DNA from 3 places in the Paenibacillus sp. FSL H7-0350 genome. Region 1 is predicted to be linked to each of the others. Evidence: riboswitches for the same ligand, from Rfam matches in the RefSeq annotation. Region 1 holds a riboswitch; each other region holds the start of a gene.
What was found. A riboswitch is a leader RNA that binds a small molecule or an ion and turns the genes downstream of it on or off. The one in region 1 is predicted to bind cobalamin.

Region 1 (6,218 bases):
AATATAAGTATTAAATGATTAACAAATATATTAACCTAAAGAGGAGCGTTAACTTCCCATGGCAGAACGCATTGTACTGAACACCGACATCCGCAAAGGTAAAATTGACCGCAACATCTACGGACATTTCGCTGAGCATCTGGGACGCTGTATCTATGAAGGCATCTGGGTAGGCGAAGATTCCCCTATTCCGAACACCAAGGGTATCCGCAACGACGTAGTGGAAGCGCTTAAGGAAATGAAAATTCCGGTACTGCGCTGGCCGGGCGGCTGCTTCGCTGATGAATACCACTGGAAGGACGGTATCGGCCCGAGCGAAGAGCGTAAGCGGATGATCAACACACACTGGGGCGGCGCGGTAGAGAACAACCATTTCGGTACGCATGAATTCATGCTCCTCTGCGAGATGCTGGGCTGCGAGCCGTACATCAACGGTAACGTAGGTAGCGGAACTGTTCAAGAGATGTCCGAGTGGGTTGAGTATTTGACCTTCAACGGAGTCTCGCCAATGGCTGAGCTGCGTCAGAAGAACGGCCAGGAAGATGCCTGGAGCGTTAAGTATTTTGGTGTGGGCAACGAGAACTGGGGCTGCGGCGGTAACATGCGTCCTGAATTCTATGCTGACCTGTACCGTCAATATCAGACGTATGTGCGCAACTATGGAGACAACAAGATCCACCGGATCGCCTGCGGGGCGAATGCGGATGACTATAACTGGACGGAAGTACTGATGCGTGAAGCTACCCGCTTCATGGATTCGCTTACCCTGCACTACTACACCCTGCCTACTTCGGACTGGAATCATAAGGGCGCGGCTACAGGCTTCGGAACAGACGAATACTTCACAACATTGAAGAAGGCACTGTTCATGGATGAGCTGGTTACCCGCCATATCGCTATCATGGACAAATACGATCCTGAGAAAAGAGTCGGCCTGATCGTTGACGAATGGGGCACCTGGTATGATGTTGAGCCGGGTACGAACCCGGGCTTCCTCTACCAGCAGAACACGATCCGTGATGCGCTGGTGGCCGGCTTGACGCTGAATATTTTCCACAAGCACAGTGACCGTGTACGGATGGCGAACATTGCCCAGACAGTGAATGTACTGCAGGCCGTTATTCTGACCGAAGGCGAGAAAATGCTCCTGACCCCAACCTACCATGTATTCAACATGTACAAAGTGCATCAGGATGCAGAATTGCTGGAGCTGACTGTGGACAGCCCGGTATACAGCTATGAGGGAGTAGAGATTCCTGAAGTATCGGCTTCCGCTTCTGTAACCGCAGAAGGCGTAATCCATGTCAGCCTGTGTAACCTGAATCATGCGGCATCGGCAACCCTGCCGCTGGAACTGCGCGGATTGGCTGGACAAGCATCCGTAAGCGGAACTACGCTGGCCGGAGCTTCCATCGATGCCCACAATAGCTTTGAGCAGCCGGAAGCTGTGACACCACAGACATTCAGCGCCTTCAAGCTTGAAGGGGATACGCTGACTGTAGAACTGCCGCCAATGTCGGTAACCGTTCTGGAAATTACTCCGAAGGCATAAGGAACGCAGGATGGCGACCACTTCAACCTGCAAGGGATGCCGTGAGGAGTACAAGGTCACGGAAGCGCAGATTGCCCGCATTCTGGCCTCCTCCATGTTCAATCCTGACAATTCGGCTTCCGATGAGGTCTATGCCGAGCGGCTGGCGATCTGCGGGACCTGCCCGAAGCTGCAGGATGGCGTAACCTGTACTGCCTGCGGGTGCATCATTCCTGTCGTGGCCCGGCTGAAGGCCCGCAGCTGTCCGCTGCCGGGCGGCGGAAAGTGGCAGCCGGTGGCGGAATGACGGCTCACGCCTGGCGCAAGAGGCCATGCTAAACAGATAGGCTAGAAGCCGCCCTTGCCATAAGAGCCGGATCGATCACCGAAAGCCCCTCCAACCTGCACAATGCTGCGGTTGGAGGGGCTTTTTTGCGTTATGGAGGTGAGGGGAAAGGGACATGGAAGTGTTAGAGGAGGCGAAGTTGGCAAAGTAAAGGGGGAAAATCCAATTGGTACGGCGGGAAGTGGGCTGGATGAGGGAATGAGAGGGATAAATCCCACTGATACGGTAGAAAGTGGGGTGGATGAGGAAATGAGAGGGATAAATCCCTCTAATGCGGCGGGAAGTGGGCTTGAGGAGGAAATGAAAGGGATAAATCCCTCTAATGCGGCGGAAAATGGGCTGGAGGAAGGGAATGAGAGGGATAAATCCCTCTGGTGCGGTGAGAAGCTGGCTGGATGGATGTTGGGAGGGGCATTAGTGCCCCTGAATCGGCCGAAAGTGGGCGATGAGCGGAAATGAGGGGCATTAGTGCCCCTGAATCGGTTGAAAGTGGGCGATGAGCGGAAATGAGGGGCATTAGTGCCCCTGAATCGGTTGAAAGTGGGCGATGAGCGGAAATGAGGGGCATTAGTACCCCTGAATTGGTCGAAAGTGGGCTTTGGGCGGAAATGAGAGACATTAGTACCCCTAAATTCGTGGAAGTGGGCGTTAAGCAGTAGTGAGGAGTTTTGGCTCCAAAAGTAGCTGAAACGAAAACTAACCTAATTAGTCTAACTAATCTAACTAATCAATCAATCAATCTCCCCCTACCTACCTGCTAAGCAGGCCTTTACAAAGAACCCGGCAAATCTGCCACACCATCCGTATAAAACAATTCAAACACCAGATCCTCGTTGTAATTGCCGAAGCCTTTGCCGAACAGGGTGAGACCGCCGATGTGCTCGGCATCCTCCTCGACGGAGAGCCGGAAGGTCCATTGTTTGTTGCGGATGCCTACCTGATCGAGGGTGACCTCCGACAGCTTTTGCCCGTCCATGTAGGTACCCGTCTGCGTAATCCGCAGCTGCTTGAGCAGGCCGTATTGGTTGGTTAGTGCGGGCCACCAGGCCGGTGTGTATTTTCCCGGATTATCTCCGTAGTCACCGGGACTGGTCCAGAAGCCGAGCGATTGTCCGTTCAACGTGAAGGTAATATCCGACGGCCAGTTGTTGTTAATCGACGGGGCTTCGGATGCAATCTCCATCGTGATGGCAAGCTCCTCCGGCTGCTGGCTGGACAGCAGGAAATTCGGGATTTTATACTCGACGAACCCCTTGCCGAACCAGAGAATCCCGGCGTTCACCCGCTCCTGGTCCCAGAAATAACGGGGATCGTCAAAGTGTCCGATGACCCTCTCCGTCGTAGACAGTCCGCAGGTAGGCTCGATCTGGAAGTCGGAATAATGCCCCACCGGGATGTCCTTGCGGTACCCTCTACGCGGAGTCCGGGCTTGTCCCGGAAACACAATCTCTGCCCCGTCTGCGGCCAGTGTACAAATCTTTTGCAGTCCGCTTTTGCCGGGAGCCATGTGGCTGCGGATCAGCCCGGCGGCTTCGAGCTTGCGCACATGCATGGTCATAATCGCACTGCTTAGCTTGAGGGCTGCGGCCAGTTCCTTCACGTTCATGGGTTTATCGGACAGCAGCCGCAGCATATGCAGGCGCACGGTACTGGACAGGGCCTCGTACACGGGCAGGGATTGTTCAGTTAGATCAAGTTTCATCGGATGCCTCCACGTTCAGGTTATATAGTTAATAATTATATTACTCAAATAAAATTTCTACAAGCTATGATTGGCTGCAGGCCAGCTTTTCCAATTTATATCACAGACACGCTAGGCCGAGTCCGCTATGATGTGAGATGAATTAGCAATGAAACAAGGTGCTCTTGCCGGAAGCGGCAAGGGATAACAGGGAATCGGGTGCAACTCCCGAGCGGTCCCGCCACTGTATGGAAGAGCTGCACTTCATGAGGTCACTCGGGAAGCCCCGGGGAAGACGAAGCCTGCGGCGCCTGTATTCCAAGCCAGGAGACCTACCTTGTCGACGCACACCACGACTCTACGCGGATAGGAGCGGTGTACGGATAGGTTAATGAGAAGAGGCGTTCTGCCCTGATGGACCGGAGGAATCTTGAGTGTAGAGAGGCCCCCCGGTTTATAGCTGCTGGATACAAGGATACGGCCCCTAGTGATGGGACGATGAGAAGCACCTTGTTTCGCTTAGCTCCTGGCTGCGTGCTCTATCGAACTTGCCTGCGTACATACACTCCCACCCTTTAGGGTGGGTTTTTTTGGCTTTATGATCTTAAATGGGAAATCAACAAACATGGAGGGTGACAAATGCAAAAACACAGAGGGTGGAGCTTTGCGGCACTGGTTGCCGGATTTACGGTGTACTTTATGCTGAACGAACCGGGGACGGCCCGCGCGATGCACATTATGGAAGGATTCCTGCCGGTTGGCTGGGCGGTCTTCTGGTGGGCGGCGTTTATCCCGTTCTTTGTCCTGGGAATCTTCAAGCTGAGAGCCATGACCCGGGAGAACCCGGAGCTGAAGCTGCTGTTGGGTCTGGCCGGGGCGTTTACCTTCGTCCTGTCTGCGCTCAAAATGCCTTCCGTGACCGGAAGCAGCTCACACCCCACCGGTACCGGACTGGGTGCGGTAATGCTGGGGCCGCTGCCCATGAGCGTAATCGGCTCGATTGTCCTGCTGTTTCAGGCGCTGCTGCTGGCGCACGGCGGGATCACTACGCTTGGAGCCAATGCGTTCTCGATGGCGGTGGCGGGTCCTTTTGCCGGATATACAGTGTATAAGCTGATGATGAAAATGCCGGACCGCGAGAAGCTGGCCTTATTCTGTGCGGCTGCGATGGCTGATCTGAGTACGTATGTAGTGACTTCCTTTCAACTGGCGGTGGCTTTTCCGGCGGCGGATGGCGGCGTTCTGGCTTCTTTTCTCAAATTCGGGGGGATTTTTGCCGTGACGCAAATCCCGCTGGCCATCAGTGAAGGGCTGTTGACGGTACTGCTGTGGAACTGGCTGAAATCGTATAGCCCGAATGAATTGTCGCTTCTGAAACGCAAGGTGAACGGAGGAAGAGCCTAATGAGCAATAGATGGAAAAATGGATTGATGCTGCTGGTTGTTATTCTGCTGGTCATTCTGCCGCTGCTGCTGGTTAATGGGGAATTCGGAGGGGCCGATGATGCGGCTGAAGGTGTGATTACCGAGATTAACCCTGACTATAAGCCGTGGTTCAAGCCGCTGACTGAGCTGCCAGGGGAGACGGAGAGTATGCTGTTCGCATTGCAGGCAGCGATGGGTGCAGGTGTGATCGGTTATACCTTGGGGCTGCTCAAGGGCAAGCAGGGCGGGACGAAGCAGCATAGCAGCAAGTGATCCGGCGGATTGACGTTCTCTCCTACAATAATGCGCTGCGCCAGTTATCCCCGATGTGGAAAAGCTCGTTCGCAGCCCTGATGTTCCTGCTCTCTTACACGGTACATCCGGTACTACAGGCTGCAATCACCCTATGGATGATGTCCTGGTGTGTATTACAGGCCCGTATTCCCTTCCGTGCTTATGGCATGCTGTTCGGCACAGCGCTGCTGTTCTATGCGCTTAGCGTACCGGCACTGCTCGTGGAATTCGGGCACCCGGCATCGGGAGAGGCAGGGATATTCTCATTTCCGGGACTGAACCTGCCGGTATATGTTACAGCGGCCGGGCTTCAGCGGGCAGGAGAGCTGCTGGCCAGAATCTCTGCTTGCATGAGCTGTTTCTTTTTCCTGATGTTCACTACTCCGTTTAGTGAGCTTTTGCAGGTGCTGCGCAGGCTGCGGATGCCGCAAATTGTCCTGGAGCTGATGCTGATTATGTACCGCTTCTTATTCCTGCTGAGTGATGCAGCGCATGGTCTGCTGCTGGCCCGCAGGCTGCGCGGAGGCCGGCGGGGCTACAAGGCCAGACTGCGGGAGACTGCGGCCATGGCAGGAGCGCTGTTCGGCAACACGATGCACCGGTATTACGGATTATCGCAGGGGCTGCTGGCCCGCGGATTCACAGACGAGATTATTATCCCGCCTTATACGGCGCGTCCTGTGCCGAGGCGCTATACAATCCAGGCTTATACCGGTATTGCGCTACTGTTGCTGGCTGAGACGTACTTTATCACTAACACATGAAAGGAGCCGGTCATGGATCAGGAATATAGTCTGAGTTGTGACGGAGTGGTCTTCCGTTACCCTGATACGAAGGAGCCTGCGCTGCATGAACTGACGTTCTCCATCCCCGCAGGCAGCAAGACGGCAATAATCGGTCATAACGGTTCGGGCAAATCGACGTTGTTCCTGCATGCCGTTG
Region 2 (6,218 bases), 1.0 Mb from region 1:
ACGTGAAGGCGGACCGCTGGATTATGATGCGCTGCTGGATCTGGTGGTCCGCAAGGCGGGCAATGACAAGGAGACAGTGTACCGGTTCCTGGACTGGTCGCAGCATAGCTGGCTGTTCGCAAGCTCAGGCAAGAAGCTGTGGCCGAATTACAAGCGGGCCGTGCTGAGATATTTCCTAAAGAGCGACCGCGAGGCGTTCAAGAACCGGGAATTCCGCAAAACCCATCTCGACACAGCAACGCCTGCCATGCAGACTGTCTACAATGAAGCCCGCGCCCAGCTGGCTTCGCCGCTGGCGCGGTGGGTCAGCCGCAGCCGATTTCAAATCCTGATCTCAGGGAGCATCCTCGGGATCATTCTGATTGCGGCGGTTATCCTGCTGAGCCAGCTAGGGGGACGCGGCAAGGATACAGCTGCGCCGGTGGCCAGCCCCAGCCCGCTTCCGGCAGAGACCGGACAAGCCGCTGTAGCGGCTCCGGTCTCAGTCCGGCTTATCGGCGGGAATAACGGCGGTGATGCAGGGACTGGCGGGAATAGTAGCGGAGATGCGGGAAGCGGAGAAGCGGGTAAGAATAACAGCGTGAAGCTGTTGTTCAGCTTCACTGATGCTGCGGAATGCTCCGCCTTCAAGCCGGAGCGGATCGGCGTGGAGTCCGCCAGCGGCGTTACGGACTATGAGGTTAAGGCAACGGTTAGCAGTTGCCAGGTTGCAGCAGGCGCCGGAGTGGACGGCGATGCGAAGGGTAATACAGGAGCCGGAGCGGATGGCGATGCGAAGGGTAATACAGGAGCCGGAGCGGATGGCGATGCGAAGGGTAATACAGGAGCCGGAGCGGATGGCGATGCGAGTGGTAAGGCAGGCGCCGGAGCGGACGGCGATGCGAGTGGTAAGGCAGGCGCCGGAGCGGACGGCGATGCGAGTGGTAAGGCAGGCGCCGGAGCGGACGGCGATGCGAAGGGTGATGCAGGAGCCGGAGTGGACGGCGATGCGAAGGGTGATGCAGGAGCCGGAGTGGACGGCGATGCGAAGGGTGATGCAGGAGCGGGAGTGGACGGCGGTGCGAAGGGTGATGCAGGAGCGGGAGTGGACGGCGATGCGGACAGTGGAGCCGCCGGCACTCCTCCGTCACGCGTATACGAGGTGACGGTGGAGCTTTCAGCAGGCGCGAAGCTGGCGGCAGGTGATATGATCACCGCCGGAAGATACTCGCTGAAGCTGGCGGCAGATCCGGGCAGCGCCCCGGAAGCTACAGCTGCAGCCGCGCCTAGTGCGGAGCCATCCGCTTCCGCAAGCCCGGAGGCGGACACGGACGCAGAATAAAGCAGCGGCAATAGCAGGCTGCGTAAGCTTTTAACTAATGCGATCAGGTAACATTACTTACAGAGATAGGTGTACTCTGTACAACTAAAAACAGTGAAAAGGAAGGCATACCTCTCCTAACTGTATTCTATACAACTATATTTGCCCTGAATGGGCGAAAAGCCGGGTACATAAGCATTTTAGTTGCACGAAATACAGCTAAAAGTACATTTGGCCGTAAATCAGACGATTTAGTTGTACAGATTGCATTTAAGCATAACGTTCTCACCTTTGTTAGTTGGGGGACTGCAAACCCTCAGCAAGCGAGGGGATTAAATGAATGTTGATTAGTTTGAACCTGATGATCGACTAGCGGCAGCTGAACCGTTGTGCGCATATAGCGCGGCATGGAGGACTAGTCAGAGCCTAGTGCATGCTACTTTAACGTAGTACAATGATTGGCGCTCCAGCGGGCTGATAAGAGCATAAAGTAATTAGTTAAGTATGGTAGTGTCCGGAAGAAGCGGCTCGATCGCACTTTGTACACTAGAATCAGGCATAATGGAGTTAATATGGCGTTCTGTTGTATTTGGTGCAGTAGATTTTTGGGATTTAGCCCGGCTGAGGGGGATTTGCCGAAATCGATGGTATGAAGTGCAACAGAATGCGTTATCGGCTGCTTTTATACTAATTCTGATGTATAGAATACAATCGGCCTTCTGCCGCGGTCTCCATAGGTGCGCTAGAGTGTTGATTTGCAGTAGACCAACGTCTTGATTAGCAGCAGAAGATTAACTTTTTATAGTCCTGAATAGTACGAATGTGCCGGGGGAGCGGGCATGTGCTATTCAGGATTTTTGTGCGGAATGGGCTGAGTCTTGGGGCGCTGGAATAGATATACCTTGTCTATAGACATACAGGGGAATAGTCGATATGATGGTTTGAGAATATTAAAATTTAATAAGCTTTGGGAAAAGGTGCAGATTGCCTTAGAGACCGGACGCTGTCGCTAGCAGATGCTGGCAGAGCTATGTCTAATAGAGCAATCTGCTTAAAAGGGAAGCCCGGTGCAAGTCCGGCGCGGTCCCGCCACTGTAAATACGGAGCAACTCCTGAGGAGCCACTGTCTGCTAATTGGATGGGAAGGCGGGGGAAGCGGTGAAGTATGAGCCAGGAGACCTGCCTTTTTCGATGTTGTTTCTATTCTTCGGGGGTAAGAATGTGGAGCAGATGCTGATATTGGCGAGGGCTGTATAAGCTCAATGTAATGTTGGAGAGCCATCGACTCCTTCAGCCGCCCTGTATTGTATTCTTCCCCGGCCGCCCTGCATAGGGCGGTCTTTAGGTTGCCGCTCTCTTTGCGGAGGAAGCAGGATTCATCCATTCTATTTCAGGAAAGAGGTTAGTTATGAAGAACCATTCTCTATCATCCAGGTTCATACGGTTGGGGCTTGCTGTCATTATGCTGTTCGCACTGCTGGGAGCAGCTGTAGCCCCGGCAGGACAAGCTGCTGCTGCACAGGCAGGCGGGACTTCCGCGCCTGCAGTATCCGCTCTGCCCGCAAGTGAGGCTGCCAGCGTAACCGCTGCGGTCTATGCGACTGCGGAATTCATGCTGAAGAACGGAGTCCAGTCGGATTGGCAGGCGATTGGCCTTGCACAAGCAGGCTACAAGGTTCCTGCCAGCTATCTGAAGGCGCTTGAAGGTAAGGTGAGTGAGGCTAAGGGTGTTTTTGCCAGAGCTACGGACTATGCCCGGATTACGCTTGCCGTTAAGGCACTGGGCGGCGACCCGGCGAATGTGGCAGGCTATAACCTGATCGAGAAGCTCTACAATCACGATGCAATTACCGGCCAGACGCTGAATAATCCGGTCTATGCACTGCTCGCTCTGGATTCCGGCAGCTATACGATCCCGGCAAATGCGAAATGGACACCGTCCAAGCTGCTGGCAGAGATTCTGGCGAAGCAGAACCCGGACGGCGGCTTCACCCTGACTACGGGTGCGAGTGATCCGGATATGACAGCGATGACGCTGAACGCACTGGCTGGACACAAGCAGGAAGCAGCCGTGAATACTGCCGGTCAGCGGGCGGCAGCCTGGCTGGCTAAGGCACAGGACAAGAACGGCGGATATGGCGACAGCAGCGAGAGTGTAGCTCAGGCCATTATCGGTCTGTCTGCCTTCGGCATTGATCCGGCAGGAGCAGAGTATACCAAAGGCCAGATTAATCTGGTCAGCAAGCTGCTGAGCTTCAGCGCAGCAGATGGCGGATTCGTCCACACTGCGGGCGGCAGCTCCAATCCGCTCTCTACGGAGCAGGCGCTGGAGGCTTTGGTAGCGTACAAGCTGTTTGGTACAGGCGCTAAGCTCTTTGATTTTAGCGGCACACCAGTGAAGAATCATCAGGTAAGTGTCTCGGTTACTGTTGAAGGTCCGAATGGAGCCTTGGCTGAAGGCAGCGTGTATGCAGGGAATGTGCTTAATGCACTGGAAAAGACAGCAGCCGCCAAGCGCCTGGCCCTGGTCAATGAAGCAGGCAATTATGTGACGGGGATCGGCGGCGTGATTGCGGGTACTTTTGGCGGATATGATGGCTGGATGTATGTGGTCGCCCGCGGCGGAGCATGGATCTATCCAAGTGTAGGGATGGGCGACTTCGCGCTGGAGGAGAATGACCGCATTGTGGTCTATTATGGCGGAGACAACACGCAGGTGGTTGATGCCGTAACCGTGACGCCCGCACAGCCGCAGCCTGGACAAGATCTGAAGGTGCAGGTGAACCAGAAGCAATGGGTCTGGAATGAGGCGACCTTCACCTCTGATCCGGTAACTTCACCGGCAGCAGGCGTACAGGTAACCATCGGCGGCAAAACGGCAGTTACAGATGCTGCGGGCGTGGCTGTTGTGGCTGGTGGTCTGCCGGCGAATAAATATACCCTGACGGTTACGGGATATCTGAAGGATAAGACCCCTGCCATCGTGCGTCATACGGTCCCGGTAACGGTGGCTTCTGCTGCGGCGGACCGTCCGGCTTTTGCCGATGTGAAGTCGATCTCGCCTTGGGCGCTGGAGTCAGTATACACGGCGTATGACCGCAAGCTGATGAATGGTGTGAGTGAGGGCAGTCTGGTGTTTGCGCCGAAAAAGAATATTACCCGTGCTGAATTTGCAGCGCTGTTGCTGCGGTTAACCGGGAATGAGCCGTCTGCGGCGGCTTCCGCTGGGGCCTTCAGTGATGTTAAGGCCGGTACATGGTATTATGGAACAGTGAACCGGGCGAAGGAGCTGGGAATTATCAGCGGCGTGACGGCTAAGACGTTCAAACCGGACGGGCTGGTTACGCGTCAGGATATGGCTGTAATGATAGTTAGAGCTTATAAGCTGGATGCAGCATCAACTGGAGCAGGGGCTGGTAAGTTCAGCGACGAAGATAAGATTAGCGACTATGCGTTGTCCGCTGTCCGTACGGTGACGGGACTTGGATATATGAGCGGCACCGGCGGCGCATTCGAGCCTTCCGCTGTGGTAACCCGTGAGATGGCTGCTGCTGTGGCGGTTAGGTTGCCTTAGTTCTTAGTTGGAGTTGGGAGCAGACTGTACTGCACGCTGGGGCCGACGATAAGTGGATAAATGACATCTAATTTGGCCGGATTTGCTGCAGAGCGGGAGTTAGTTGGATAAATGACACTTATTCAGGTCTGAAGCTGCAGAAGGATGAGGTCTGGGCAGAATTAGATGCTGTAAATCCAACTAATTTTTGTACAGATGCGTAATCAGGATAATTAAGTGTAGAAAATCCAACTAAAGTATCCGTGCCGATGAGCCGTTGAGGCGTATAGGGTTGCCGAAGCGCTGAAGGCTCGTTAGCGTGACAAATTTGCTTGAAATTCGTTTGGATATGTGTTGAAAAGTAAGCATAAGGTGTATGAAGGAACGGGGAACAGGCTGACTGCCCCGTTCTTTTCCCTTTTTGTGGAGGTGTGCAGGTAATGTTCAAACTAGTCAAAAGAGGCCGGGGAAGGCTGGCTCCGCTGCTTCTCCTGCTGATGGTGCTGCTGCTCTCCGGCTGCTCCTCTGCGCAGCCGGATGAGGCAGGCGGCGGCACACAGCCGCCCGCCGGGACCCCGGCCGCGCAGACGCCGCGGCCTGGAGACGAAGCGGCTCCGCTGCCGGGAGCCGCTGAGGGCACTGCCGTACCATCCGCCCCTGCGGAAGGTACGGCAGCTCCAGCGCAGGCGGGCAGGGGCGAGCCCGCCAAGCCGGCGTCGCCAAGCGCAGCGGCGACGCAACCATCGGCGGGCGCAAGCGAGCCCGCCAAGTCCCAAGCGTCGCCAGGCGCAGCGGCGACGCAGCCAACGGCGGGCGTAAGCGAGCCCGCCAAGCCCCAAGCGTCGCCAGGCGCAGCGGCGACGCAGCCAACGGCGGGCGTAAGCGAGCCCGCCAAGCCGGCGTCGCCAAGCGCAGCGGCGACGCAACCATCGGCGGCCACACCCAAGCCGCCGACCCCCAAGCCCGCTCCGGCGGCTACGGCCAAGCCGCCAGCCGCCACGCGCTCCCCGGCAGCCACGCCCAAGCCGGACAACGTGGTCACCCTCTCCATCACCGGAGATGAGGAGCATGGTGTGATTCTGGCCGCCGCCCAGTATGAGATCAAGAAGGGCGAGAGTGTGCTGGACCTGCTGAAGCGGATTACGCGGGGGCAGAAAATCCAGATGGAATATCAGGGCAGCAAGGCATTTGCTTACGTGGAAGGTATAGATAATTTGTACGAGAATGATCACGGGTCAGAGAGCGGGTGGATGTACAAGGTCAATGGAGAATTTCCGTCCAAGGCTGCGGGCAGCTGGATCGTCGAGCCCGGGGATACCATCGAGTGGCTGTATACGCTTGATCTAGGCAAAGACCTGGGGGCCA
Region 3 (6,218 bases), 1.6 Mb from region 1:
CTCCCACAGTACGACCCTATCTCCCGCCAGACTCGCCGGAATATCAATGATCCGCTGGTTGCTGCTTCCCCGGTAGGAGAGGGTAAGGTCTTTGAGCTCTTCGACGAACCGTCCGTCGATCACGACCTGGCACAAGGCCAGCAGATTCCATTCCGCAGAGCCCGGTGAAGCCGTAAGCTCCTCGTACGTATAGCCGGTATAGATCCAGATTGGGAAGTCCGGCAGCTCCGCGCGCAGCTCGTGAATGAAGTCTGCAGCCTCCTCAGCCGAGAAAAAAGGGTCCCCTCCCGCAAGCGTCAAGCCGTCCAGCAGCGGATTGCCTGCAATTTCCTCTATAATCTCCCGCCGCCGCTCCGGGGTAAAGACCTCCCCGTAATTAAAGTTCCAGGTCTTTGGGTTGAAGCAGCCCGGGCAGCGGTGGCGGCAGCCGCTGAAGAAGAGGACGGCCCGCAGGCCTTCCCCTTCATTGATCGACTCCGGGTAATATCCGCAGATGTTCATAGATGCTTAACACGGTCCCGGACTTCGGCTTGCTTGGCAGCATTGAAGCGGGTCTGGTAGTCACCGGTCAGATACCCGGTAACCCGGCGCAGACGGCGGATATGGGTGGTATCCTCATGGGCATTGCAGGTCGGGCAATTCGTGCCGATAACCCCTTCATAGCCGCAGCCGGAGCAGCGGTCAATCGGATGATTAATGCTGAAGTAGCTGATGTCCTGCTCCAGCGCGTATTTGATGATTTTGACGAAGGCTGACGGGTTGCTCCGGGCATTGCCGTTCAGCTCGACATAGGAGATCGCTCCGGCGTTGCAATGTTCATGGAACGGAGCTTCCAGGCTGATCTTCTTAGCTGCGCTTAGTTCATAATAGACCGGAATGTGGAACGAGTTCGTATAGTATTCACGGTCCGTTACCCCAGGGATAGAGCCGAGCACCTTGCGGTCGATCTTCGTGAACTTGCCGGAGAGACCTTCAGCCGGCGTTGCAAACAAGGTGATATTGAGGTTAAGCTCCTCGCTCTTGCGGTCGCAATATTCACGCATATGGCGGACGATAGCAACAGCCTTGGCGTGAATCTCCATATCTTCGCCGTGGTGCTTGCCGTACATGGCTTTCATGCATTCAGCCATTCCAATGAAGCCCAGCGACAGACTGCCGTGCTTCAGCAGTTCGCCTACGCTGTCATCGGGGGCAAGCTGCTCGCCGCCTTCCCAGACGCCTTCACGCATCATGAAATCGGAGGCTTTGGCCTTCTGGGAAGCCTGGATACGGAAGCGGTGCAACAGGCCGTCCAGTGCAATATCCATATAGTGATTGAGGTCGTCGAAGAATCCTGCTTCGTCAGCAGCGAGGCGGCGGCCGGTTATCGTGCCGTGGGCCAGTCCAAGACGCACCAGGTTGAGCGTGTTGAAGGACAGGTTGCCTTTGCCGGAGCAGTGGTTGCGTCCGAAGCGGTCGCTGAGTACACGGGTCCGGCAGCCCATCGTAGCGAACTCGGTATCCGGGTCAGCCGGATCATAATACTGCATGTTCAGCGGAGCGTCCAGATTGGCGAAGTTCGGATATAATCTGCGCGCCGAGCACTCGGCTGCCTTCAGGAACAGCTCGTAGTTAGGATCACCCGGTTGCTGGTTGATGCCTTGCTTGCATTTGAAAATCTGAATCGGGAACACCGGTGTCTCCCCGCTGCCCAGTCCGTTCATCGTAGCCGTTAGCAACGAGCTGATCACAAGCTGGCCCTCTGGTGAGGTGCAGGTGCCGTAGTTGATGCTGGTAAAAGGAATCTGGCCGCCGGAGCGGCTGGACATCGTATTCAGGTTATGTACCATACTCTCTGCGGCCTGCAGGGTCTCGCTCTGCGTCTCCTTCAGGGCAAAACGGAAGGCGCGCGGATACTGCTCAGCCAGATCGCTGCGGCTCATCGTAATCTCCCCAAGTGCAGAACCCTCTGCATTCTCCTCGAAATACTCCAGACCTTTGCGGAAGAGCTTGGAGAAGGATTTGGTAACATAAGGGGCCAGGTCATAATCCAGCTTATTGGCGGATACGCCGCCGTACTGCGCATTCTGCTGTGACTGGAAAATAATCGCCACCAGCGACATCGCCGTCATAATCGAGTTAGGAGGCCGTACACTGCCGTTGCCGGTGTTGAAGCCTTCACGGAGAAGCCGTTCGAACGGAATGAAGATGCAGTTCGTGGTTCCAATGGCGTATTGATCAAGGTCATGTACATAGACGACATTATCCAGGGTAGCCTGTACCAGCTGTGGCGGCATGGTGAAATTGCGTGCATACCATTTGGAGTATTCACTGCCGAACTTGCTCATTTTGCCGGAGAAGCTCTCCCCGTTCAGGTTGGCGTTCTCGCGCAGCAGATCCAGATCCCGGCTGTCGATAATATCCCGTCCCAGATGAATGACCTCTTCCAAAAGATCCTCCTGTGCAGCTTGTCCTTCGTTATAACGTTTCTCCAGCAGTGTCATTATATAACTCTCTCCTCTCGGGTATTGTAAGCGTAATATGTAATATAGATAGAATGGTCAGGACATCAGTAAAAAAGCACCCCCGGCCGGGAAGGCCGGAAATGCCCGAATGCATGATGCAAAGATCCGGTAAGCGGAAATTTGCCTGTGGTCTGGGTGGAACATACGAGCAGACACGGGGCAAATAGCTTACGCCCGTTCTTGTATATTCCGCAGAGCCGATACCTGAAGATAATCCCCGATCGTCCTCAGGTATCGGCAGCCTATGGCCCGATTGACGGAAGGCTAACTCTGCTATGGCAGGCCGCATACGGACACCTCCCCTGTTCCTCGCAGGAGTCTAAGCGGTGCCACCGAAACAGGCAGGTCTCCTGGCTTCCGGCAACTCCTCCGGCGCCTTCCCGGGGGGCTTATTCAGCCCCTTAGTGGCAATTAGCCGGAGAATGCGGCCCTGGGGGCATCGCGCCCTGGGAGCATCCGGTTACAGTGGCGGGACCGCAGCGGTTTTGCACCGCGCTTCCCTATTAAGTCGCACCTCTATTACAAGGGGTGAAACACCCGTTTCTACTATATTTTGTTGTGATCTATTAAAGCTACCGCAATATATTGTGTTTGTAAATGTTTTTTTGCAATCCCGCACGGGGAGCGGGTTCGGCGCTTTTACTCACAGCTGATCCACAGTTAGTCCACAGGTAATCCACAACTTTCCTCCGAATCTGCCGTGAATGTTTCATAAAATCTCCGAAAATACGCCACAAAGAATCCATAAATAGAGTGCGTCTAATCCTGGTAATTATTTTGACGGATATTAATAGAATAGAGAGGGGTGGCAGGTGATTTGTGGCAAGCTTGGCGAAGCGTTACAATAAGAGGATAAGTAAGAGGCAGGAACAACAGATAATTAGGAGGGAGATCACAATGGCAATTGGCGAAGTGACCGTTATTCCGATTGGGACAGGCAGCACCAGCCTCAGCAGTTATGTGGCCGAGATGCAGCGCGTGCTGGAGACGGTGGAGGGCATTACCTATGAGCTAACTTCTATGGGTACAATTATTGAGGGACCGGTAGCGCGGATTCTGGCTGCGGTAGAAGCGCTGCATGAGTCGCCGTTCACCGCCGGGGCGCAGAGAGTCTCCACCTCGCTCAAGATCGACGACCGGCGCGACAAGACCTCCACCAGCCGCAGCAAGCTGGAATCCGTGGAGCGTAAGCTTCAGGGAGAGTAACCACTATAGTATCTAATCAGAATTAACCGATAAGGAGCGGATTCTTCATGACAGAAGCAGCACAGCAGATCGGAATTCAAATGTATACACTGCGTGACCAGACGGAACGCGATTTCCTCGGTACACTGGGCAAGGTGGCAGAGATGGGATACCAGGCAGTGGAATTCGCCGGTTATTTCGGTGTATCTGCAGGGGAACTGCGCCGTAAGCTGGATGAACTTGGCCTGGCTGCCCCTTCGGCGCATGTAGGTCTGGACTTCAGCAGTCTGGATAAGATGGAACAGGCATTAGCCAAAGAGATTGAATATGGTGTAGAGCTCGGACTGCAATATATGATCACCCCATCGGCACCGCTTCCGCAGAACCCTTCCATAGAGGATGTAACAAGAATCATTCCATTCCTGGAGAAGGCTTCCGCGATGGTCCGGGCGGCAGGGATGCAGTACGGTTATCACAACCATGATTATGAATTCGCAGAGGTTGACGGCAAGGCGGTCATCGATATCTGGCTGGAGCGGATTCCTGCGGAGCAGATGCTGGCAGAGTTCGATCTGGGCTGGGTACACAGAGGCGGAGCCAACCCGGCTCAATATGTTTCAAGGTACGCCGGACGTGTTCCGCTGGTCCACATTAAGGATTTCGGAGCCAACCAGGAGGAGACCGATCTCGGAAAAGGAGAGGTGGATTTCCAGAGCGTCTTCGAGATCGCGGAGCAGAGTGGAATTCTCTATTATATTGTGGAGCAAGAGGCCTATGAGGTATCCTCCCTTGCAAGCGCTAAGCTCGCGCTGGATTATTTCCGCGGGCTGGGGCTGATGCACGGCTGAGGACACAGCCGCCAGAGGAAAAAGGGGTTGCGTTTTCCGCTGGAAGAGTTATAATGTTTTTTGTTTGGCAGACTTCAGAGTCTGTAAGCTGGTGTAGCTCAGGGGTAGAGCAACGCACTCGTAATGCGTAGGCCGGGGGTTCAATTCCCTTCACCAGCATTTGTATGAAGTCGATAGTGGCGCGGGTTCCCGGAAGTGGGTGCTGCGTCTTTTTATTGATTCAATGAACGTGTTGTTGATGCATTATTGAAGTTGCCGTATAATCCATTGCAAATTATTAGGGCAAACTATATAATGAAACTATAAATGAGCTTGACTATCACCGAAGGCTTACGTTCCACGTGGGCTACTTAGTAGGTGAAGTGGGGCTCATTTATTTTTTGCGTTATATTGATTATTAATTTTTGTGTACTTAGGCTCAAACTTCCAATGTCTGTAAGGGTGTGACCAGCGATCACTTAAATTTGAAGAGCCTGTTGTGGCACCAATATTAAAATTAGGATATATTTCTCGAATCCGTTTGTTAATTAGCTTGTACAATTTTTCTTTGGCTCGTGTCCTTTTTCCTCGTAATCTCTGCCCTGGGGGTTTGTCTTGATCTTTTCCATTTAACTTAAATTCCATTGACCCTAAAACGACATCAAGGCATTGTAGTATTATGTGTTCATGTGATGTAGCTTCACCTATGTCATCCATGCTTTTGAAGTGTAGTTTTGATTCAACAAAAATTTCCTGGTATTGAAGCGAATATATGAATCTTTTAAATTCTTCATTTTTTTCTTTTTTGTCAGGCAATTGATCTAATAAAATATATAAAGAAATGGGCTCGTTTGTTGGATTCGAATATTGAAAGCCAAATATATGTTTGAAAAATTGATAATAAAGCAAGAAATACTCATTGCCTCTTTGTGCTTCGTTTAAACCAACTGCTTGGTACATATTATGAGTGAACATGATTCTAATTTTCACTTTATCTTCTTTTACAAAATTAAAAAACAAATTAATGATCTCCATATATTTTTCTAAGTAGTTTTCCGTAACCTTTTGCCACTTGATTTCACCAGTAAGATTTAACTCCATTCTTTTTTTGTTGAGTGCTTTGTTAATATAGTCAAAATCAGTAGATCTAATTAAGGTGCCTCCATAAAAATTACCGAAATATCTCCCTTTTTTTTCTGATTCATCTGTATATATAATATACTGCAATGCATAGACCTCCATTTCCTATTGAGGGCAATACTTTTGTCATATTTTAAATTTATGAATTTGTATGTTTTTAGCATGCTGACGTTCATTTCTTCGGCAGTGTAGGTGCGGGGTGGCCGTTGGGCGAATGGTTGTCCTGGCTGTAGGTTTGCTGGTCGGTTTAGCGGTCGGTTTGGTGGTTGCTTTTACAGCTGTTTTTTTGGTGGCGGCCGGCGCAGATTTGGCCCCCCCTTGTTGTGTTAATGGTACTCTCCTGTTGCATATCACCATTTGGCACAATTGGTGCGGCAATAATATCCGCTGTTTGCATCTGTTCTTCCCGGCTGACCCTCCGCTATTGCAGAATCAAAATTAAGTGTTGCCAGTAAGCAAGAAATATAGCTTTTTCTCAAAAAAATCCTCCCCGAGTAGTGTTCTGAAAATAGTCTAACAGAGAAAGGGAATTTTTACTATATAGAAGGGGGTTAATTGATAG

Region 2: linked by a shared signal. The riboswitch ahead of NYE24_RS25250 (S-layer homology domain-containing protein) and the one ahead of NYE24_RS29565 (energy-coupling factor ABC transporter permease) in region 1 are both predicted to bind cobalamin.
Region 3: linked by a shared signal. The riboswitch ahead of NYE24_RS22815 (anaerobic ribonucleoside triphosphate reductase) and the one ahead of NYE24_RS29565 (energy-coupling factor ABC transporter permease) in region 1 are both predicted to bind cobalamin.

What each region holds. Positions count from the first base shown of each region.
Region 1 covers NZ_CP151972.1:6,581,518-6,587,735, forward strand. The annotation lists gene NYE24_RS29545 (alpha-N-arabinofuranosidase) at 59-1,552, shown strand; gene NYE24_RS29550 (DUF6171 family protein) at 1,563-1,838, shown strand; gene NYE24_RS29555 (hypothetical protein) at 1,971-2,336, shown strand; gene NYE24_RS29560 (helix-turn-helix domain-containing protein) at 2,647-3,579, opposite strand; cobalamin riboswitch at 3,719-3,913, shown strand; gene NYE24_RS29565 (energy-coupling factor ABC transporter permease) at 4,198-4,962, shown strand; gene NYE24_RS29570 (energy-coupling factor ABC transporter substrate-binding protein) at 4,962-5,255, shown strand; gene cbiQ (cobalt ECF transporter T component CbiQ) at 5,252-6,040, shown strand; gene NYE24_RS29580 (ABC transporter ATP-binding protein) at 6,053-6,218, shown strand, end outside.
Region 2 covers NZ_CP151972.1:5,556,076-5,562,293, forward strand. The annotation lists gene NYE24_RS25245 (hypothetical protein) at 1-1,321, shown strand, start outside; cobalamin riboswitch at 2,322-2,502, shown strand; gene NYE24_RS25250 (S-layer homology domain-containing protein) at 2,709-4,874, shown strand; gene NYE24_RS25255 (DUF4430 domain-containing protein) at 5,294-6,218, shown strand, end outside.
Region 3 covers NZ_CP151972.1:4,986,409-4,992,626, forward strand. The annotation lists gene nrdG (anaerobic ribonucleoside-triphosphate reductase activating protein) at 1-501, opposite strand, end outside; gene NYE24_RS22815 (anaerobic ribonucleoside triphosphate reductase) at 498-2,483, opposite strand; cobalamin riboswitch at 2,827-3,060, opposite strand; gene NYE24_RS22820 (MTH1187 family thiamine-binding protein) at 3,402-3,710, shown strand; gene NYE24_RS22825 (sugar phosphate isomerase/epimerase) at 3,758-4,537, shown strand; tRNA gene NYE24_RS22830 (tRNA-Thr) at 4,625-4,696, shown strand; gene NYE24_RS22835 (DUF3800 domain-containing protein) at 4,907-5,743, opposite strand; gene NYE24_RS22840 (hypothetical protein) at 5,871-6,098, shown strand.